Regions from separate parts of the Streptomyces sp. P1-3 genome, predicted to be linked through region 1. Evidence: riboswitches for the same ligand, from Rfam matches in the RefSeq annotation. Region 1 holds a riboswitch; each other region holds the start of a gene.
What was found. Region 1 has a riboswitch for cobalamin ahead of metE (5-methyltetrahydropteroyltriglutamate--homocysteine S-methyltransferase). Riboswitches for the same ligand answer to the same signal wherever they lie in the genome.

Region 1 (5,202 bases):
GAGTTCCCGGGCCACCTGCATGTGGGAGCGGGCGGCCTCCAGGCTGATGACGTCGGCGTCGAGGTCGTCGATGGCCTGGAGGATGTCGCCGAACTCGGCGTAGCACATGTGGGTGTGGATCTGGGTGTCCGGGCGGACCCCGCTGGTGGTCAGGCGGAACGCCTCGGTGGCCCATTCCAGGTACGCCGGACGGTCGGCCGCGCGCAGCGGCAGCGTCTCGCGCAGCGCGGGCTCGTCCACCTGGATCACCGAGGTGCCGGCCGCTTCGAGGTCGCCGACCTCGTCCCGCAGGGCGAGTGCGACCTGGCGGGCGGTGTCGCCCAGCGGCTGGTCGTCGCGGACGAAGGACCAGGCCAGCATGGTGACGGGGCCGGTGAGCATGCCCTTGACCGGGCGGTCGGTGAGTGACTGGGCGTACGTCGTCCAGCGCACCGTCATCGGTTCGGGGCGAGAGATGTCGCCGGCCAGGATCGGCGGCCGGACGTAGCGGGTGCCGTAGGACTGGACCCAGCCGTGCCGCGTGGCGAGGTAGCCCGTCAGCTGCTCGGCGAAGTACTGCACCATGTCGTTGCGTTCGGGCTCGCCGTGCACCAGGACGTCGATCCCGGCCTTCTCCTGGAAGGAGAGGACCTCCCGGATCTCGTCCCTGATGCGCTCCTCGTAGGCGGCGGTGTCGATGCGTCCGGCGCGCAGGTCGGCGCGGGCGGCACGCAGGTCGGTGGTCTGCGGGAAGGAGCCGATGGTGGTCGTGGGCAGGAGGGGCAGGCGGAGGTGGGCGCGCTGGGCGGCCGCCCGTTCGGCGTACGACTGCGAGCGGCGGCCGTCGGCGTCGGTGACGGCCGCGGCGCGGGCGCGCACCGCCGGGTCGCGGGTGAGCGCGGAGCCCGCGCGGGAGGCCAGGCTGGCACGGTTGGCGGCGAGTTCCGCCGCGATGGTGTCGGTGCCCCGCGCCAGGCCGCGGGCGAGGGTGACGATCTCGGAGGTCTTCTGGCGGGCGAAGGCGAGCCAGCGGGCGACCTGCGGATCGATGTCGCGCTCGGCGGTGGCGTCCAGCGGGACGTGCAGCAGGGAGCAGGAGGCGGACACGTCGACCTGGCCGGCGAGGCCGAGGAGCGTGCCGAGGGTGGACAGGGACTTCTCGAAGTCGTTGATCCAGATGTTGCGGCCGTTGACGACACCGGCGACCAGGCGCTTGCCGGGCAGCCCGCCGACGGCGGCGAGGTCGTCGAGGTTGGCGGCGGCGGATTCGGTGAAGTCGAGGGCCAGTCCGTCGACCGGCGCCTTGGCCAGGACGGGCAGGGCTTCGCCGAGCCGGTCGAAGTAGGAGGCGACCAGCAGCTTCGGGCGGTCGGCGAGGCCGCCCAGGTCCCGGTAGGCGCGGGCGGCGGCGTTCAGCTCGGCCGGGCTGCGGTCCTGGGCCAGGGCGGGTTCGTCGAGCTGCACCCATTCGGCGCCGGCCGCGCGCAGGTCGGCGAGCACCTCGGCGTACACCGGAAGGAGCCGGTCGAGGAGCGTCAGCGGGACGAAGTCCGCCGCGGCGCCGGGGGCGGGCTTGGCCAGCAGGAGGTAGGTGACGGGTCCGACCAGTACCGGCCGTGCGGCCGCCCCGAGGGCGAGGGCCTCCTTCAACTCGGCGACCTGCTTGGTGGAGTCGGCGGTCAAGACGGTGTCAGGACCGAGTTCGGGCACCAGGTAGTGGTAGTTGGTGTCGAACCACTTGGTCATCTCCAGCGGCGCCACGTCCTGGGTGCCGCGGGCCATCGCGAAGTACCCGTCGAGTGCGTCCGCCTCGACGGCGGCGCGGTGCCGGGCGGGAATCGCGCCGACCATGACGCTGGTGTCCAGGACGTGGTCGTAGTACGAGAAGTCGCCCGTCGGCACCTCGTGGACGCCGGCGTCGGCCAACTGCCGCCAGTTCGACCGGCGCAGGGCGGCGGCGCACTCCCGGAGGGCGTCGGCGCTGACGCGGCCCTTCCAGTAGCCCTCGACGGCCTTCTTCAGTTCCCGGTTCGGGCCTTGCCGGGGGTAGCCGTACACGGTGGCCCGTGCTGCCGCGGCTGCGGACTTCGCTGTCACGGAACTCTCCTTCGCGAGCGTGTCTCCTGACAGATCCCGGTACGGGACGAGGGCGCGAAGGGATGGCGAGCGAGGCGGAAACCGCACCACGATCGGTGTGCGTCCGCCCGCTGTGGACTCCCCCGGACTGCGTCCGGGAGTACCGCCGACCCGCCCTCGAGGTCACCGAGATCTCCGCGCGCGATCGGTCGCGCGCGGGCAACGGGCAGGTCTTCGGACTCGCGGGCGCTTCCGCCCGTGAAGGGCGGACACCTACTGGCCGTCGCTTCCCAGACCCGGCCGGGTCCAGTGCGTGTGACGGCGGTCGTTCCCGCTCACCGCTGCGGGGCAGTCCCGGATTCCCACCGGGTTCCCTCTTACGACGCGCCTGCCTGGCGGGCAGGGCGAACCAGCTGCATCCGCCAGCCTAGCGCCGGACGGAACGTCAGCGCAGCGGGGGCGTGGAGCAGGTCGGTCGCCCGCTCCACGCCCCGCCCCGCGGCGGCCCGGGTTCCCTCGGCCCCGGCCCCGGCCCAGGGCCCCTCAGCCCCGGTCGTAGGTGTGGAATCCCCGGCCCGTCTTCCGCCCGAGCAGCCCCGCCTCGACCATCCGCTGGAGCAGCGGCGGCGGGGCGTAGAGGGGCTCCTTGAACTCGCCGTACAGGGACTCCGCGATGGCGGCGACCGTGTCGAGGCCGATCAGGTCGGCCAGCTTGAGCGGTCCCATCGGGTGGGCGCAGCCCAGCTCCATGCCGGCGTCCACGTCGGCGGCGGTGGCGAAGCCGGATTCGGCCATCCGGATCGCCGCGAGGAGGTAGGGGATGAGCAGGGCGTTGACGACGAACCCTGATCGGTCCTGGGAGCGGATCGCGGTCTTGCCGAGCGTCGCGGTGGCGAAGTCCTCGGCGGTACGGACCGTTTCGGCGCTCGTGTGCAGTGAGGTGACGATCTCCACCAGCGGCATGACGGGCACCGGGTTGAAGAAGTGCAGGCCCAGCACGCGGTCGGCGCGCTGGGTCGCCATGCCGAGGCGCATCACGGGGATGGCGGAGGTGTTCGTGGCCAGCACCGCCTCCGGATCCTCGACGATCTTGTCGAGGGCGGCGAAGATCCCGGTCTTCACGTCCGCGTTCTCCACGGCGGCCTCGACGACGAGCTGCCGGTCGGCCAGGTCGTCGAGGCTGCCGGTGAAGACGAGCCGGGCAAGCGCGTCCTCGGCGCGGACGCGGTCCAGTCTGCCGCGCCGGACGGCGCGTTCGAGGGAGGCGGCCACGCGTTCCCGGGCCCCGCGGGCCGCCGCGGCGTCCGCCTCGCAGACCACGGTGTCGAGCCCGGCGCGGGCGCAGACCTCCGCGATGCCGGCGCCCATCTGGCCGCCGCCGACCACGCCGACCCGCTGGACGGACCCGCTCACGGTCTGGAGGGAGGCGCTCATGACCGCACCTCCGGCCGGCGGACGAGGTGGCGCGCGTAGGCGTCGGGGGTGAAGAACGCCGGAAGTTCCTTCGCCAGCGCGGTGCGTTCGAGGATGCCCCGGGCCTCCGCGGCGCGCGCGTCGGGTCGTTCTCGTTCCAGGGCCGCGCGCTCGGTGTCGAGCAGCCGCAGCACGGTGTCGCGGTCGGCGGCGCCGTGGCGTACCCACTGCCAGATCTGGCAGCGGGCGATCTCCGCGGTCGCGGCGTCCTCCATGAGCCCGTGGAGCGCGACGGCGCCGCTGCCGCGCAGCCAGGCGTCGAAGTAGCGCAGGGCGACGGCGATGTTCGCGCGGATGCCTTCGGGCGTCGGCGGGCCGCTGACGCGGCGGACGGCCAGCAGGTCGGCGGCGGTCACCTCCACATCGTCGCGGGTGCGTTCGATCTGGTGGGGCCGGTCGCCCAGCACTCCGTCGAAGACGTCGCGGCAGACGGGGACGAGGCCGGGGTGGGCCACCCAGGAGCCGTCGAAGCCGTCCTCGGCCTCGCGCTCCTTGTCCAGGCGCACCGTGGCGAGAGCCGCCTCGTTGGCCTGCGCGTCGCGGCTGGGGACATGGGCGGCCATGCCGCCGATCGCGTGGGCGCCCCGCTTGTGGCAGGTTCGTACCAGCAGTTCGGTGTAGGCGCGCATGAACGGCGCGGTCATGGTGACCTTCGCCCGGTCCGGGAGGACGAAGTCGGGGCGGTGCGCGAAGTTCTTGATCAGGCTGAAGAGGTAGTCCCAGCGGCCCGCGTTCAGCCCGGCGGAGTGCTCGCGCAGTTCGTAGAGGATCTCCTCCATCTCGCAGGCGGCGGTGATGGTCTCGATGAGGACGGTGGCCCGGATGGTGCCGCGCGGGATGCCGAGCAGGTCCTGGGCGATGACGAAGACGTCGTTCCACAGGCGGGCTTCGTAACGGTTCTCCAGCTTGGGCAGGTAGAAGTACGGGCCGTGGCCGGCGTCGATCTGCCGCTGGGCGCAGTGGAAGAAGTACAGCCCGAGGTCGACGAGTGAGGCGGGCACGGGGCGGCCGTCGATGAGCAGGTGCTGCTCGGTGAGGTGCCAGCCGCGGGGGCGGACCATGATGGTGGCGGGGTCGTCGCCGAGCCGGTACGCCCTGCCGTCGGGGGTGGTGAAGTCGATGCGGCGCCGACAGGCGTCGAGCAGGTTCAGCTGGCCGCCGATGATGTTGTCCCAGATGGGGGCGGTGGCGTCTTCGAAGTCGGCCATCCACACCTGTGCCCCGGAGTTGAGGGCGTTGACGGTCATCCTGCGCTCGGGCGGGCCGGTGATCTCCACCCGGCGGTCGGTCAGGCCCGGCGCGGGCGGGGCGACGCGCCAGTCGGGGTCGGCGCGGATGGCGGTGGTCGCGAGCGGGAAGTCCAGTGGTGCGCCGGAGGCGAGCCGTTCGGCGCGGCGGCGGCGCTCGGCGAGCAGTTCGAAGCGCCGGCCGGCGACGGCCGCGTCGAGGCGGGCGATGAAGTCCAGTGCCGCGGGGGTGAGGATCTCGTCGTGGCGGTCGCCCGGCTCGCCCAGAACCTGGACGCGGCTGCTCAATTGGGTAGCGGACATGCGGGTCTCCTCGGGCGGAGCGGTGGGGGCCGGGTGAAGCGGAGTGGCCGGCCCCCACCTGTCTGCGGGTTGCCCGGCGCGGGGTGGCGCCCCGGCCGACGGGGTGCCTAGTGGAACTGCTCTT
Region 2 (5,202 bases), 5.5 Mb from region 1:
TACCTCCCATGCGCGAAGCGCTATGGGGGAGCTTGGGGACGAAGCGGGAAGGGGCGGGTAGGGGAACAAGCCTCGGGTGCCGCGCGACGCACTCGCTCACGGCGCACCCGGTGGAATGAAGCGAAGCCCTCGCGGCACCCCGTCCTCGATCAGCCGCAGCAGCGCGTCCGTGTCCGCGTGCTCCTCGATCAGATCGCCCAGCCGGTCCAACTGCTCCTCGCGCAGCGCGCCGAAGGACGTGTCGGGCGCCGGGGCGAACGCCCGGCCCGCGTCCGCCGCGACCCGCCGCAGGAACGCCCGGCGGAAGCCGTCGCTCTCCAGCGAGCCGTGCCAGTGCGTCCCCCACACCGCCCCGACCCGGCAGCCGTCCAGGAACGCCTCGTCGCCGCCGCCCACGTCGGCGACGCCGTGGTGGATCTCGTACCCCTCCACCGGCTCGCCCAGGGCCGCGCCGACGGGCCGCGCGAGGGTCTTCTCGGCGGCGAAGCGGATCCGTGCCGGCAGCAGGCCGAGCCCGTCGACCGTCCCCGCCCTGGACTCGACGTCGTCCTCGATGCGCTCGGCGAGCATCTGGAAGCCGCCGCAGATGCCCAGCACCGGCCGCCCCTCGGCGGCGCGCCGCACGACGGCGTCGGCCAGGCCCCGCTCCCGCAGCCACGCCAGCGCCCGCACGGTGCCGCGGGTGCCGGGCAGCACCACCAGGTCGGCGTCGGCCAGCTCCTCCGGCCGGTCCACGAACCGCACGATCACGCCGGGTTCGGCGGCCAGCGCGTCCACGTCCGTGAAGTTCGACATCAGGGGGACGGCGGCGACCGCGACCCGCAGCACATCCGCGCCGTGCGGCGGCGCGACGACGCTCTCCCGAACCGCCCCGCGCATCGACACGCTCAGCCCGTCCTCCTCGTCGATGCCGAGCCCGTGCGCGTACGGCAGCACGCCGAGCGTGGGTCGCCCGGTCAGGTCGCGGAGCATGTCCAGGCCCGGCTCCAGCAGTGTCACGTCGCCGCGGAACTTGTTCACCACATAGCCCGCGACATGCCGCTGGTCCTCGGGCGACAGCAGCGCCGTCGTACCGAAGAAGGACGCGAACACCCCGCCCCGGTCGATGTCGCCGACCACCACCACGGGCAGCGAGGCGGCCCGCGCGATCCCCATGTTGACGATGTCGGTGCGCCGCAGATTGATCTCGGCGGGGCTGCCCGCGCCCTCGCAGATCACCGCGTCGTGGGTACGGCGCAGCTCCTCCAGGCACTCCGTCACGGTGCCGAACAACGCCTCCTGCCGCCCGCTGTGGTAGCCGCGCGCGCTCAGCTCGCCCACCGGCTTGCCCAGCAGCACGACCTGGCTGCTGCGGTCGCCGCCCGGCTTGAGCAGGACGGGGTTCATCAGGGCGCTCGGCTCCACGCGCGCGGCCGCGGCCTGCATCGCCTGGGCGCGCCCGATCTCGGCGCCGTCGCGGGTGACGAACGAGTTCAGCGACATGTTCTGCGCCTTGAACGGCGCCACGGACACGCCCTTGCGGGCCAGCCACCGGCAGATGCCCGCCGTCACCACGCTCTTGCCCGCGTCCGAGGTCGTCCCCGCGACCAGCAGTCCGCCACCGAGGCGGCTTCGGTCGCCGCTCATGCCGCGTCTCCTTCAATCGCTTCTCCGCCCGCTGGGCCCCTCCTGCCCGAGGGCGGGCAAGGAGGGATCAGAGGTGCGGCCATCCCCAGCACCTGCTGCCCGGCGGCCGCGCGTGCGTCGCTCATAGGGGTCCCCCTTCCAGCGGCCACCGGCCGCGCTGCGTGCGGGGTGTGGCCCGCGGTAGACCATGCCCGGCGCGGCATCGCGGCACGCGGCCCGGCCGCGTACCGCGTGAGCGCGGCGTTCGCCTGCGCGGCGCGCGTATAAGAGGCGTACGGCGCGTACGAGGCGTACGGCGCGCCCCGCTGCGCGGGGCGCCCGGGTCGGATCGCGCGAGCGTGAGGAGCGCGCCGCGCCCCATCACGGGCGGACCGTGAGGCCGCCCGCGCCCGCGCGTACGCGTTGGCCGACGGGGCGGCGTACGACCTGCTGCCGCCGCCTGTGCGGTGCTCGGGACGGCACCGCGCCGCGTCGCCGGGGCCGCTCATGCCGCGTCCTTCCCGGCGGCCGCTCGCCGCCTCGCACCGTGGCCGGGCGACCGCTGCCCGCGGTCGCCGCGTCCGGCGGGAGAGGCCGGCCCCGCCGTGTGCCTGCCCGACGCGGGCGCCGGTGACCTGGTACGCGTGGCCGCTCATCCGGCCCCCGTTCCAGCCGCCTTCGGCCGTACCGGTCCCCGGCCGCCGCCGGACAGGGCCGACCGCAGGGCGCAGACCGCCAGCCGTCCCGCGACGGACGTCGCCAGCGCCAGCACCCCGACCCGCCGCGACAGCCGGGCCGCGCGCGCGACGTCGGCGACCTCCACCGGCCGCCCCTCGGCGTTCAGTACGGGTCGGTGCTCCACTCGGCCGCCGTAGGCGAGGGTGCCGCCCAGCCGCACCCCCAGCGCCCCCGCGAAGGACGCCTCGACGGGGCCCGCGTTGGGGCTCGGGTGCGCACCGCCGTCCGCGCGCCACACCCGCCGGGCGCCGCGCGGATCCGGTCCGGCGACCGCGGCCAGCGCCGCCGTGAGCCGGGCGCCCGGCCATCCGGCGACGTCGTCCAGCCGGGCCGACGCCCAGCCGAACCGCCGGTGGCGCGGCGACTTGTGGCCCACCATCGCGTCCAGGGTGTTGACGGCACGGAAGCCCACCAGCCCCGGTACGCCGCCGATCGCCCCCCACACCAGGGCGCCCACGACCGCGTCGGAGGTGTTCTCGGCCACCGACTCCACGACCGCGCGCGCGATCTGCTGTCCGTCCAGTGCCTGCGGGTCGCGCCCGCACAGATGCGGCAGCCGCGCCCGGGCGGCGGCCAGGTCGCCGGCGGCGAGCGCGTTCCCGATGACGAGGGCCTCGCGGCGCAGCGACGTACCGCCCAGCACGGCCCACGTGGCGGCGGCGGTCAGCGCGATGTCGGCGGTCCTGGACAGGGACCGTACGGCGGGGGAGGCGGGAGAGAGGGAAGAGGCGGCGGCGGGCCGCCGTACGGCACGGGCCAGCAGCGCGGCACCGGCGGTCGCGCCGCCCGCGCACAGCAGCGTGTGGAGCGCCCCGTAGCCGCGGTGGTCGCGCCAGAGCCGCCGCTCGACGGCGGCGGCGGCCCGCCCGAAGGCGGCCACGGGATGCCCGCGGCGCGGATCGCCGACGGCCAGGTCGCAGGCGAAGCCGAGGGCGGCGCCGCACGCGAAGGACACGGCGTGGTCGGCACGCATCGGTCAGCCCGCCGTCACGCCTCGTCGGGCCGCTCGGGAGGCGGCGCCGGATGTCGGGGTCGGGGGAGCCGCGGCTGCGGGCGGCGGCGTGACGGTGCCGGGCATGGCGTGGTGTCCTCACTCAGGGTCCGCGCCCTGGCTCGACGTAACCGGCGGTGAGAGTCTCCTGGCTCCCGGATCGGCGCTTCCCCCGGCCTTCCAGCCCGCGTACGACGACCGCGCGTGGCGGCCGCGTCCGACGAGCCGTGACCTCGGCTCACGGTGGGGGAGCGCTCCCCGGTGACAGTGGCGGGACCGCGCCGGACTCGCACCGGCTTCCTCTCCTGCCGCCGTTTGGCCTCGGCAGTCCACCATGCTGCGGGAACGGCCGTCAACTCACCCTTGACCTGGGAAACTCGCCCTCGGCCCGGCACACGGCCGTGCCCCGGGACGGGTGTCCCGGGGCACGAGGGGCTGCGGCGCGGGCGGCCGTCAGCCGTTGACGATGAGGTTGATGCCGTAGGCGACGACCGCCGCGCACACCGCGTAGCAGGCGTACCCGAGGGTGCGTGCGAGGACGGACGGGCCGCCGGAGGCGGTCACCGCCGCCACCTCGGACTGCCCCTCGGGCTGCGGCTTACGGGACGTACCGACGATGCCGAGGGTGAAGACCCCGACCATGGCCACGGTCACCACGAGGCTGACGCCGAAGACCTGGCCGAGTGCTGCCCAGTCGATGTTCATGGAAGCGCTTCCTTACCTTGGCCGGGCGGTCAGGCCGTGGCCTGTGCGGGGGCGGCGGGGGTGGCGGCCGGCTCGGCGGACGCCGTGAACTCGGCCCGCTGCTCGGAGCCGGTCGGGGCGGCGGGTTCGGCCGGGGCCACGGGCCCGGCCGGCGGCGGGGCGACCGCCTGGAGCGCGGTGGTGACGACACCCGCGGGCTCGGTCTCGCTCACACCGGTGTCGTTGACGTTGGTGTGGTCCACCGGCTTGCGGCGCGATGCCACCCAGATCGCGGCGCAGGCGGCGCCGGCGAGGATCGCGACGGCCGTGACGCCCCAGTCGCCCTGCTTCGCCAGCAGCGCGGCCGCGGCACCGACCAGGCCGGCGGCCGGCAGGGTGAGCGCCCAGGCGGCGGCCATCCGGCCCGCGGTCGACCAGCGCACCACGCCGCCCTTGCGGCCGAGCCCCGCGCCCATCACGGCACCGGAGCAGACCTGGGTGGTGGAGAGCGCGAACCCGATGTGGGAGGAGGCCAGGATGGTCACCGCGGCGCCGGACTGGGCGGCGAAGCCCTGCGGCGGCTGGATGTCGGTGATGCCCTTGCCCATCGTGCGGATGATCCGCCAGCCGCCCAGGTACGTACCGAGCGCGATGGCGATACCGGCCGAGGCGATGACCCACAGCGGCGGGTCCGAGTCCGGGGCCAGCGCGCCGCCGGTGATCAGCGCCAGGGTCATCACACCCATGGTCTTCTGCGCGTCGTTGGTGCCGTGGGCCAGGGAGACCAGCCCGGCCGAGGCGATCTGCCCGGCCCGGTAGCCCTTGGCGCTGGCCTCGGGGTCGGTCTTCCGGGACGCGGCGTAGGTCAGCCGGGTCGCCAGCACGGTGGCGAGGCCCGCCACGACCGGCGCGGCGACGGCCGGGATCAGGACCTTCATGACGACCTCTTCGCCGTGCACGGCACCGAAGCCGACCGAGGCGACGGTCGCGCCGATCAGACCGCCGAACAGCGCGTGCGAGGAGCTGGAGGGCAGACCCGCGAGCCAGGTCAGCAGGTTCCAGATGATCGCACCCACCAACCCGGCGAAGATCACTTCGGGTTGGATTCCGGATTCGTCGATGATGCCTTTGGAGATGGTCGCGGCGACCTCGACGGAGAGAAAGGCGCCGACGAGGTTCAGCAC
Region 3 (5,202 bases), 5.0 Mb from region 1:
CCGAGGCCGGCACCTCGGCGTCGACGGGCCGCGACCGCCGGGCCGAGTCGAGCCGGAACGCCCCGGGCGCCGTATGGACGCACATCCCCGAGCCGACGCACAGCCCGCGGTCGACGGCCACCCGCCAGCGGTCCCCCATCGCCTCAGCCCTCCCAGTCGGCCGGCAGGTGGATCGTCTGGTGCTCCAGGTACGCGGCGAACCCCTCGGGGCCGAATTCCCGCCCCAGCCCGGAGTTCTTGAAGCCGCCGAACGGGCCGAGCATGTCGAGGCTGAAGGTGTTCACGGAGAACGTCCCGGTGCGGATGCGCCGGGCGACGCCGATGCCGCGTTCGACGTCGGAGGTCCAGACGCTGCCGGAGAGCCCGTAGTCGGAGTCGTCGGCGATCCGTACCGCCTCCTCCTCGCTCTCGTACGGCAGCAGGCAGATGACCGGGCCGAAGATCTCCTCACGGGCGATCCGCATCTCGTTGCGGACGTTCCCGAAGAGTGTCGGCTCGACGTACCAGCCGGTCTCCGGGGACGGCGGGCGGCCGCCTCCCGTGAGCAGTTCGGCGCCCTCGCGCCGCCCGATGCCGATGTAGTCGAGGGAGCGCTGCTGCTGGCGCCGTGCGACCAGCGGGCCGACCTGGGTGGCCGGGTCGAACGGGTCGCCCACGACCAGCGCGGCGGCGGCGGCCGTGAGGCGTTCGGCGATCTCCGCGTAGTGGCCGCGCGGGGCGAGGATGCGGGTCTGGGCGACGCACGCCTGGCCGTTGTTCATCCACGCGTTGGGGACGATTCCGGCGACGGCGGCGTCCAGATCGGCGTCGGGCAGGATGACGGCGGCCGACTTGCCGCCCAGCTCCAGCGTCACCCGGGTCAGGTGGCGCGCGGCGACCTCCATGACCCGCCGGCCCGCCGCCACGGACCCGGTGAAGGACACCTTGTCGACGCCCGGGTGACCCACCAGGTACTCGCCGACCTCGGGGCCCGCGGGCAGGACGGACAGCACGCCGTCCGGCAGCCCCGCCTCGGCGGCGATCTCCGCGAGCAGGTACGAGTCGAGCGGGGCCTCCGGGGAGGGCTTGAGGATCACCGGGCAGCCTGCCAGCAGCGCGGGCGCGAGCTTGGCCGCGGCCACGAACTGCGGGGCGTTCCACGGCACGACGGCCGCCACCACCCCGACCGGCGCGCGCCGCACCAGCAGCGGCCCCAGGATGCCGGTTCGGCGCTCCTCGTAGCCGGCGTCACGGGCGACCGCTAGGGCCGCCTCCCACACCATCACCGCACCGAGCGCCTGGCCGAGGACGCTCCAGGAGTACGGGCTGCCGTTCTGGGCGGTGACGGTCCGGGCGATCTCCTCGTGCCGGGCGGCGATCGCGTCCTTGATCCGGGTGACGACCGCGATCCGCTCCTTGGGGTCGGTACGCGGCCAGGGGCCGGTGTCGAAGGCGGCGCGCGCGGCGGCGACCGCCCGGTCCACGTCCTCGCGGGTGGCGTGCGGTACGCGGCCGATGACCGCCTCGGTGTGCGGTGAGACGACCTCGATGACGTCCCGGCCCGCGGGTTCGGCCGGGGCGCCGCCGATGACGAGGTGGCCGTACTCGACACGACCGGTCGCGGGGTCCGTCATGGTGGGAACCTCCAGGGATTCGGCCGTCGCCCGGCTCCGGCTTCGACAATAACTGACGCTGCGTCAGAACTGATACCAGTTCTCGCTATAGTGGGCAACGGCCGTGCGGCGACAGGGGGTTCGGTGACCGGACACGCGGAAGGGCAAGCGGCGGGGCGGGCGGGATGGCGGGCCGACGGACCGGAGGCCCGCCGGGTGACCTCGCACGGCGGCGGCGTGTGGAGCATCCCGGTCCCGATCCCCGACAATCCGCTGGGCCACACCCTCGTCCACCTCCTGGACACCGATCGCGGCCCGGTCCTGATCGACACCGGCTGGGACGATCCGGCGGCCTGGGACGCGCTCACCACCGGCCTCACCGCCTGCGGCACGGCCGTGTCGGACATCCACGGCGTCCTCCTCACCCACCACCACCCCGACCACCACGGGCTCTCGGGCCGGGTGCGCGAGGCGTCCGGCGCGTGGCTGGCGATGCACGCCGCCGACGCGGCCGTGGTGCGTCGCACCTGCGCCGCCGCGCCCGGCCACTGGCTCGACTACCTCACCGACCGGCTGACCGCCGCCGGGGCACCCGAGGACCACCTCGCCCCGCTGCGCGCCGCCCGCGCCGCGGGACACGCCGGCGCCCTTCCCGGACTCGCCGCCGCGCTGCCCGACCGGCACATCACCCCGGGCGCCCTCCTCGATCTGCCCGGCCGCAGACTGCGGGCCGTATGGACACCGGGCCACACCCCGGGCCATGTCTGCCTGCACCTAGAGGAGCGGCACCCGGCGGGCGCGACGGGCAGCGGCCGGCTCTTCTCCGGCGACCACCTGCTCCCCGGCATCTCCCCGCACATCGGCCTCTACGAGGACCCGGACGACGGCGCGAACGCCGGCGAGGCCGACCCCCTCGGCGACTACCTCGACTCGCTCGGCCGCGTCGGCCGGCTCGGCCCGGCCGAGGTGCTCCCCGCCCACCAGCACCCGTTCACCGGCGCCGCCCGCCGCGTCGGCGAACTGCTCGACCACCACGCCGCGCGCCTGGACGGCGTACGGAACCTGCTGGCCACCCCGCACACGCCCTGGCAGCTCGCCGAGCGCATGCGCTGGAACCGCCCCTGGGCGGACATCCCGTACGGTTCGCGGAACATCGCGGTCGCGGAGGCGGAGGCGCACCTGCGGCACCTGGTGAAGCGGGGGCGGGCGGCGGCGGTGCCGGGCACCGACCCGGTCGCGTACCAGGCGCGGTGAGCCCCGCCCGCCGCCGGATGCCCCACCGCGCCCCGGATGAGGCGCCCGTTAAGGTGGGCGTGCACAACTTCATCCGTGACCGATCGGGGAAAGCCGGTGCGATTCCGGCGCTGACCCGCAACCGTGAGTACGGCCCGCGTCCGCCGGTGACGGCCGGCCTGCCGTACGAGCCGGAGCACCCGTCGGCCACGACGAAGGCTCCTGCGCACCGGTGGCCGCCGCGACCGGTGCGCGGCACCGTCGAGGTCTGCGGAGCTGAGCCCGGTGCCACCATGTGCGTGTCGCGCGCGGGTGGAGGACCGTGCCCCCAGCTGCGTGCGGAACACCCCCGAACACACATCGAGAGGCACCGTCCATGAACGTACGCCGCAGCGCCGCGGCCCTGGCCGTCTCCGTCGTCCTCGGCGCGGCCACCGCCCCGGCCGCGTTCGCCGACGACGCGCCCTCCCCGAAGCCGTCCGCGCTTCCGCAGGGCCTGTACGGGACCAAGGACCCCACGTACGACGGTGTATGGCGGCAGTCCCTGGCGCTGCTCGCCCAGGACGCGGTCGGTGTCACCCCGGCGGCGTCGGGCGTGAAGTGGCTGGCCGGGCAGCAGTGCGCCGACGGCGGCTTTGTGTCTTTCCGGCACGAGACCGCCACCCCGTGCGCGGCGAAGAATGCCGACAGCAACGCCACCGCGGCCGCCGTGCAGGCGCTCGCCGCGGTCGGTGGGCACGGCGCGGCCGTCGAGAAGGGCATCGGCTGGCTGAAGAAGAACCAGAACGAGGACGGCGGCTGGGGCGTGAACCCCGGCAGCCCCAGCGACGCCAACTCCACGGCCGTGGCCATCGGCGCGTTCGCCGCCGCCCGGCAGGACCCGGCGAAAACCGCCTCAGCGAAGGGCGGGAAGACCCCGTACGACGCGCTGCTGGCGCTGCGGCTGGGCTGCGACGCGAAGAAGGACGCGCGCGGGGCGTTCGCGTACCAGCCCAAGAAGGGCGAACTGGAGCCCAATGACGTGGCCACCGTGGCCGCCGCGCTCGGCGCCACCGGCCAGGGCTTCGTGTTCGAGCCGGTCGGCAGGGACGACGACGAGGCGGTCGAGCCGCTGGAGTGCGGGGCGGACGCCGACAAGAGCGACACGAAGGCCAAGGGCGCGGACGCGGCGGAGGACGCCGCCGACGCGGCCGACGCGTACCTGGCCGCCAAGCTGGCCGGGAACGACCAGCACCTGATGGCCCCCGCCATGCCCGGCCAGGACCCCGCGCCCGACCTCGGCGGCACCGCGGACGCGGTCCTCGCGCTGGCGGCGGGCGAGCACCGGACCGCGGCCGCCAAGCCGCTCGCCTGGCTCCAGAGCAAGGACAGCGGGGCGGTCGCGTGGGCGAAGGGCGACCCGGGCGCGCTGGCCAAGCTGGTCCTGGCCACCCGCGCGGCCGGTGGGGACCCGAGCGACTTCGGCGGCACGGACCTGGTGCGGGAACTGAACGCCACCGGCCCCAAGCCGGCGGCCGCGTCGGACCACTCCGGCACGCAGAAGCAGGCCGACGAGGACGAGAAGAAGGACGAGGGCGACAGCCCCTTCGGCCTGTGGTGGTTCATCGGCGTGTGCGCCGTCGCGGGCATCGGCATCGGCTTCCTGCTCAGCGGCCGGAAGAAGCAGCAGCTCTGATGGCTGTACGGTCCGTGGCGCGGCGTCCGTACGGGCGGGCGGCCCTGCTCGCGCGGCGTGCGCCGGAGGGCCGGGGCGTAACGGCGGAGCCGGGCGTGACGGCTGGGCGAGACGTACCCGCTGGGGTGGGCATACCCGTTGGGCTGGGCGTACCCGCCGGGCCGGGCATAGCCGCTGGGCTAGGCGTACCCGCTGGGCCGGGGGTGCTGGCCGGGAGGGTCGTAGCCGCTGGGCGGGGCGCACCGGCCGGGCCGGGCGTACCCGCTGAGCTAGGCGTACCAGCCGGGCCGGGCGTACCCGCTGAGCTAGGCGTACCGGCCGGGCCGGGCGTACCCGCTGGGCAGGACATCCCGGCCTGGCCGGGCACGCAGCTCAGGCGGGGCGCGGCGCCGACCAGGCGGCGGGTCCCGGCCAGGCCGGGGGTGCCCGCCGGGCGAGGAGCCCTCGCCCGGCTGGCCGCGCTGGCCTCGTCGCTGTGCGCCGGGCTGCTGATCGCCGTCCTGGGCGCCGCCCCCGCGCACGCCCAGGGCTACCGCTACTGGTCGTTCTGGGAGCGGGACGGCGGGGAGTGGACATACGCCACCCAGGGGCCGTCGACCGCGCGGCCGGACGACGGGGACACCATCGGCTTCCGGTTCGCCGTCAGCGAGGACTCCGGGAACGCCGCCCAGCCGCGCGGCGCCCCCGACTTCGACGCGATCT
Region 4 (5,202 bases), 1.9 Mb from region 1:
AGTTCGACACCTCGCGCACGACGGTGCGCCAGGCGCTCCAGGAGCTGGTGGTCGAGGGGCGGCTGGAGCGGATCCAGGGGAAGGGCACCTTCGTCGCCAAGCCCAAGGTCTCCCAGGCCCTGCAACTGACCTCGTACACCGAGGACATGAAGGCCCAGGGCCTCGAGCCCACCTCGCAGCTGCTCGACATCGGCTACGTGACCGCCGACGACCGGCTCGCCGAACTGCTGGATATCGCCACGGGCGGCCGGGTGCTGCGGATCGAGCGGCTTCGGCTGGCCAGCGGGGAGCCGATGGCGATCGAGACCACGCACCTGTCGGCCAAGCGCTTCCCCGCCCTGCGGCGCAGCCTGGTGAAGTACGCGTCGCTGTACACGGCGCTGGCCGAGGTGTACGACGTCCGCCTGGCCGAGGCGGAGGAGACGATCGAGACCTCGCTGGCCACCCCGCGCGAGGCGGGCCTGCTCGGCACGGACGTCGGGCTGCCCATGCTGATGCTGTCCCGGCACTCGCTGGACGCCAACGGCGAGCCGGTGGAGTGGGTGCGCTCGGTCTACCGCGGCGACCGCTACAAGTTCGTCGCGCGGCTTCAGCGGCCCAACGGCTGACCATTTGTTTGTCATACCGATATACGGACAGGTAGTGACGGGCGTCGTACCCCTGGCCTAGATTTCGTGCGCATTACCGCAGGTGATCAACGAGGGGGCGGAGCCGCCGCATGTCCGAAAAACCCGGTACACAAGGCATCAGACCGGTCGTCACACCCTCGCGTGTGGTGATCGGTCTCTGCCTGGTCACGCCGTTCGTCGCGATGCTGTGGGTCGGCTCGTACGCGAAGGTCGACCCCAAGGCGTTCGGGATCCCCTTCTTCTACTGGTACCAGATGCTGTGGGTGCTGATCTCGACCGGGCTGACGGCGATCGCGTACGTCCTGGTCCGCCGTGAGCAGCGGGCGCTGCGCGCGTCCCGCGAGGGGGGTGCGGCGAAGTGAACGACGGAGTGAACGGCGTGGCACTCACCGTCTTCATCGTCTTCTTCCTGGCCGTCACCGTCATGGGCTTCATGGCCGCGCGCTGGCGGGCGGCCGAGAACGCCGACAACCTCGACGAGTGGGGTCTGGGCGGGCGCAGCTTCGGCACCTGGATCACCTGGTTCCTGCTGGGCGGCGACCTGTACACCGCGTACACCTTCGTCGCGGTCCCGGCCGCGGTGTACGCGGCGGGCGCGGCCGGCTTCTTCGCCGTCCCGTACACGATCCTCGTCTATCCGCTGATCTTCACCTTCCTGCCCCGCCTGTGGTCCGTGTCGCACAAGCACGGGTACGTCACCACCTCGGACTTCGTCCGCGGCCGCTTCGGCTCCAAGGGGCTGTCGCTGGCCGTCGCGGTCACCGGCATCCTCGCCACGATGCCCTATATCGCGCTGCAGCTCGTCGGCATCCAGGCGGTGCTGGACGTGATGGGCGTCGGTGGCGGCGAGGACACCAACTGGTTCATCAAGGACCTGCCGCTGCTCATCGCCTTCGGCGTGCTCGCGGCGTACACCTACTCCTCCGGGCTGCGCGCGCCCGCGCTGATCGCCTTCGTCAAGGACACCCTGATCTACATCGTCATCGTGGTGGCGATCATCTACATCCCGATCAAGCTGGGCGGCTTCGACGACATCTTCGCCAAGGCCGGGGAGGCGTTCTCGCAGCCGAACGAGGCGACCGGGAAGCCACGCGGCGCACTGGCGCCACCGGAGGCCTCGCAGTGGGCGTACGCGACGCTGGCGCTCGGCTCCGCGCTGGCGCTGTTCATGTACCCGCACTCCATCACCGCGACGCTCTCCAGCCGCAGCCGTGAGGTGATCCGCCGCAACACCACCATCCTGCCGCTGTACTCGCTGATGCTCGGACTGCTGGCGCTGCTGGGCTTCATGGCGATCGCGGCGGGCGTGAAGGTGGAGAACGGGCAGCTCGCCATCCCGCAGCTGTTCGAGGACATGTTCCCGGACTGGTTCGCGGGCGTGGCGTTCGCCGCGATCGGCATCGGCGCGCTGGTGCCGGCCGCGATCATGTCGATCGCCGCGGCGAACCTGTTCACCCGCAACATCTACAAGGACTTCCTCAAGCCCGACGCCACCCCGGAGCAGGAGACGAAGGTCTCCAAGCTGGTCTCCCTGCTGGTCAAGGTGGGCGCGCTGGCCTTCGTCCTGACCATGGACAAGACGGTGGCGATCAACTTCCAGCTACTGGGCGGGATCTGGATCCTGCAGACCTTCCCGGCACTGGTGGGCGGTCTGTTCACCCGCTGGTTCCACCGCTGGGCGCTGCTCGCGGGGTGGGCGGTCGGCATGGTCTACGGCACGGTCGCGGCGTACGGCGTGGCCAGCCCCACCCAGAAGCACTTCGGCGGCAGCCAGAAGGAGATCCCGGGCATTGGTGAGATCGGCTACATCGGCCTGACCGCCTTCGTCCTGAACGTGGCCGTCACGGTCGCCCTGACCGTCGTCCTGCGGGCCCTGAAGGCGCCCGACGGCATCGACGAGACCTCCCCCGAGGACTACACGGCGGACGCGGGCGACCCGCGCGCCAAGGCCGAGCCGGCCGTGGAGGCGGCCGGGGCGGCGCCGGTGAAGACGCCGGGCGGACACTGACGGCGCACGGCGCACAGCCGCGAGGTAGCGTGGAGGACAGGGGCGTGGCGCTCTCGCCGCGCCCCTTCCGCATGCCGGCGTACGCCTCCAACAGCCTCCCGATATAGCACATTCGTGCGAAAGCTCAAACCGAGTGACACAACATGTGGTGGCGCGTGCGGCAGTCAACACAAGATGTATGCTCATCCTCGCTGTCGCCGCAGGGGAATCCGGCGCGAATCCGGAACTGTCCCGCAACGGTGTACGTGTGTGCTTTTGCGTGCGCGTGAAGTCCGACTACCTGCCGACGGCCTCGAACACGTCCGGGCCTCGCGGGTTGGGCCGGTGGACGCTGCGCGGCATGCCCTGCTCCGGTACGGCACGCCCGTATGCGCCCATCGCGCACCACCCCTCCTGGCCCCCCAGCCGAGCGAGGGAGAGCACTTCCGTGACCATCGCGCCCGCCGATCCGGTTTCAGCGGCCCAGGACTCCAAGGGCTCCGCGGCCGCCACCGACGCGCCCGGAACCGCCCTGTTGCGTACCCTGACCGATCTCACCGCGGATCTTCCCGCCACCGACCCCGGCAAGGTCGCCGCCGCCGCGCTGCGCGGCCGGCACGCCGGGTCCGACGAGGCGGAGTTGCGGGCCCTGGCCACCGAGGCCGCCGCCGGCCTGATCTCCGAGGAACCGGAGTACTCCCGGCTCGCCGCCCGGCTGCTGACCCTCGCCATCGCCGAGGAGGCGGCCGGGCAGGGCGCGGTCTCCTTCTCCGCCTCCGTCGAGGTGGGCCACCGCGAGGGCCTGATCGCCGACTCCACGGCCGCCTTCGTACGGACCCACGCCGCCCGCCTGGACACCCTGGTCGACAAGACGCTGGCCGACGGCGCCGACGACCGCTTCGGCTACTTCGGCCTGCGCACCCTGCACAGCCGCTACCTGCTGCGCCACCCCATCACCCGTCAGGTGGTCGAGACCCCGCAGCACTTCCTGCTGCGCGTGGCCTGCGGGCTGGCCGAGGACCTCTCGGACCGGGCCCTGGAGGACGTCTGCGAGCTGTACCGGCTGACCAGCACGCTGTCGTACCTGCCCAGCTCCCCCACCCTGTTCAACTCCGGCACCCGCCACCCGCAGATGTCGTCCTGCTATCTGCTGGACTCGCCGCTGGACGAGCTGGACTCGATCTACAACCGCTACCACCAGGTGGCGCGGCTGTCGAAGCACGCCGGCGGCATCGGCCTGTCGTACTCCCGCATCCGGGCCCGCGGGTCACTGATCCGAGGCACGAACGGGCACTCCAACGGCATCGTGCCGTTCCTGCGGACCCTCGACGCCTCGGTCGCCGCCGTCAACCAGGGCGGTCGCCGCAAGGGCGCGGCCTGCGTCTACCTGGAGACCTGGCACGCGGACATCGAGGAGTTCCTGGAGCTGCGGGACAACACCGGTGAGGAGGCCCGCCGCACCCACAACCTCAACATCGCGCACTGGATCCCGGACGAGTTCATGCGCCGGGTCGAGGCCGACGCCGACTGGTCGCTGTTCTCCCCGTCCGACACTCCCGAGCTGGTCGACCTGTGGGGCGAGCGGTTCGACGAGGCGTACCGCAAGGCCGAGGCCGAGGGCAAGGCCATCAAGACCGTCTCCGCCCGGCAGCTGTACGCGCGGATGATGCGGACGCTCGCGCAGACCGGCAACGGCTGGATGACGTTCAAGGACGCCGCCAACCGCACCGCCAACCAGACCGCCGAGCCCGGCAAGGTCGTCCACTCCTCCAACCTGTGCACCGAGATCCTGGAGGTCACCGACGACGGCGAGACGGCCGTGTGCAACCTGGGCTCGGTCAACCTGGCCGCGCACCTGGGCGCGGACGGCGACATGGACTGGGAGAAGCTGGACCGCACGGTCCGTACGGCCGTCACCTTCCTCGACCGCGTGGTGGACATCAACTTCTACCCCACGGAAGAGGCCGGGGCCTCCAACTCCCGCTGGCGGCCGGTGGGCCTGGGTCTGATGGGCCTTCAGGACGTGTTCTTCCGGCTGCGGCTGCCCTTCGACTCCGCCGAGGCCAAGGCGCTGTCGACCAAGATCTCCGAGCGCATCATGCTCGCGGCGTACGAGGCGTCCTGCGACCTCGCCGAGCGGCACGGCCCGCACCCCGCCTGGTCGGCGACCCGCACCGCACGCGGCGTGCTGCACCCCGACCACTACGCCGACGCGCAGATGACGTGGCCCGAGCGGTGGGAGGCGCTCCGCACGCGGATGTCCACCTCCGGCATGCGGAACTCGCTGCTGCTGGCCATCGCCCCGACGGCGACCATCGCGTCCATCGCGGGCGTCTACGAGTGCATCGAGCCGCAGGTCTCCAACCTCTTCAAGCGCGAGACGCTCAGCGGTGAGTTCCTCCAGGTCAACTCCTACCTGGTGGACGACCTGAAGCGGCTCGGCGTGTGGGACGCGCAGACCCGCGAGGCGCTGCGCGAGTCCAACGGCTCGGTCCAGGACTTCGGCTGGGTGCCGCAGGACATCCGCGACCTGTACCGCACGGCGTGGGAGGTGCCGCAGCGCGCGCTGATCGACATGGCCGCCGC

Region 2: another riboswitch for cobalamin. It lies ahead of ACQUSR_RS26170 (cobalamin biosynthesis protein); the one in region 1 lies ahead of metE (5-methyltetrahydropteroyltriglutamate--homocysteine S-methyltransferase).
Region 3: another riboswitch for cobalamin. It lies ahead of ACQUSR_RS24070 (prenyltransferase/squalene oxidase repeat-containing protein); the one in region 1 lies ahead of metE (5-methyltetrahydropteroyltriglutamate--homocysteine S-methyltransferase).
Region 4: another riboswitch for cobalamin. It lies ahead of ACQUSR_RS10555 (ribonucleoside-diphosphate reductase subunit alpha); the one in region 1 lies ahead of metE (5-methyltetrahydropteroyltriglutamate--homocysteine S-methyltransferase).

The regions. Positions count from the first base shown of each region.
Region 1 is NZ_CP192512.1:653,876-659,077, forward strand. Features, by position in the region: gene metE (5-methyltetrahydropteroyltriglutamate--homocysteine S-methyltransferase) at 1-2,076, opposite strand, end outside; cobalamin riboswitch at 2,276-2,471, opposite strand; gene ACQUSR_RS02890 (3-hydroxybutyryl-CoA dehydrogenase) at 2,599-3,489, opposite strand; gene aceB (malate synthase A) at 3,486-5,078, opposite strand; gene aceA (isocitrate lyase) at 5,186-5,202, opposite strand, start outside.
Region 2 is NZ_CP192512.1:6,127,503-6,132,704, forward strand. Features, by position in the region: gene ACQUSR_RS26165 (cobyric acid synthase) at 97-1,626, opposite strand; gene ACQUSR_RS26170 (cobalamin biosynthesis protein) at 2,258-3,316, opposite strand; cobalamin riboswitch at 3,477-3,636, opposite strand; gene ACQUSR_RS26175 (hypothetical protein) at 3,788-4,039, opposite strand; gene ACQUSR_RS26180 (inorganic phosphate transporter) at 4,069-5,202, opposite strand, start outside.
Region 3 is NZ_CP192512.1:5,657,197-5,662,398, reverse strand. Features, by position in the region: gene ACQUSR_RS24085 (ferredoxin) at 1-139, opposite strand, end outside; gene ACQUSR_RS24080 (aldehyde dehydrogenase) at 144-1,613, opposite strand; gene ACQUSR_RS24075 (MBL fold metallo-hydrolase) at 1,809-2,846, shown strand; cobalamin riboswitch at 2,910-3,047, shown strand; gene ACQUSR_RS24070 (prenyltransferase/squalene oxidase repeat-containing protein) at 3,202-4,500, shown strand; gene ACQUSR_RS24065 (SCO2322 family protein) at 4,923-5,202, shown strand, end outside.
Region 4 is NZ_CP192512.1:2,571,451-2,576,652, forward strand. Features, by position in the region: gene ACQUSR_RS10535 (GntR family transcriptional regulator) at 1-608, shown strand, start outside; gene ACQUSR_RS10540 (DUF3311 domain-containing protein) at 719-991, shown strand; gene mctP (monocarboxylate uptake permease MctP) at 988-2,637, shown strand; cobalamin riboswitch at 2,782-2,939, shown strand; gene ACQUSR_RS10550 (hypothetical protein) at 2,914-3,060, opposite strand; gene ACQUSR_RS10555 (ribonucleoside-diphosphate reductase subunit alpha) at 3,065-5,202, shown strand, end outside.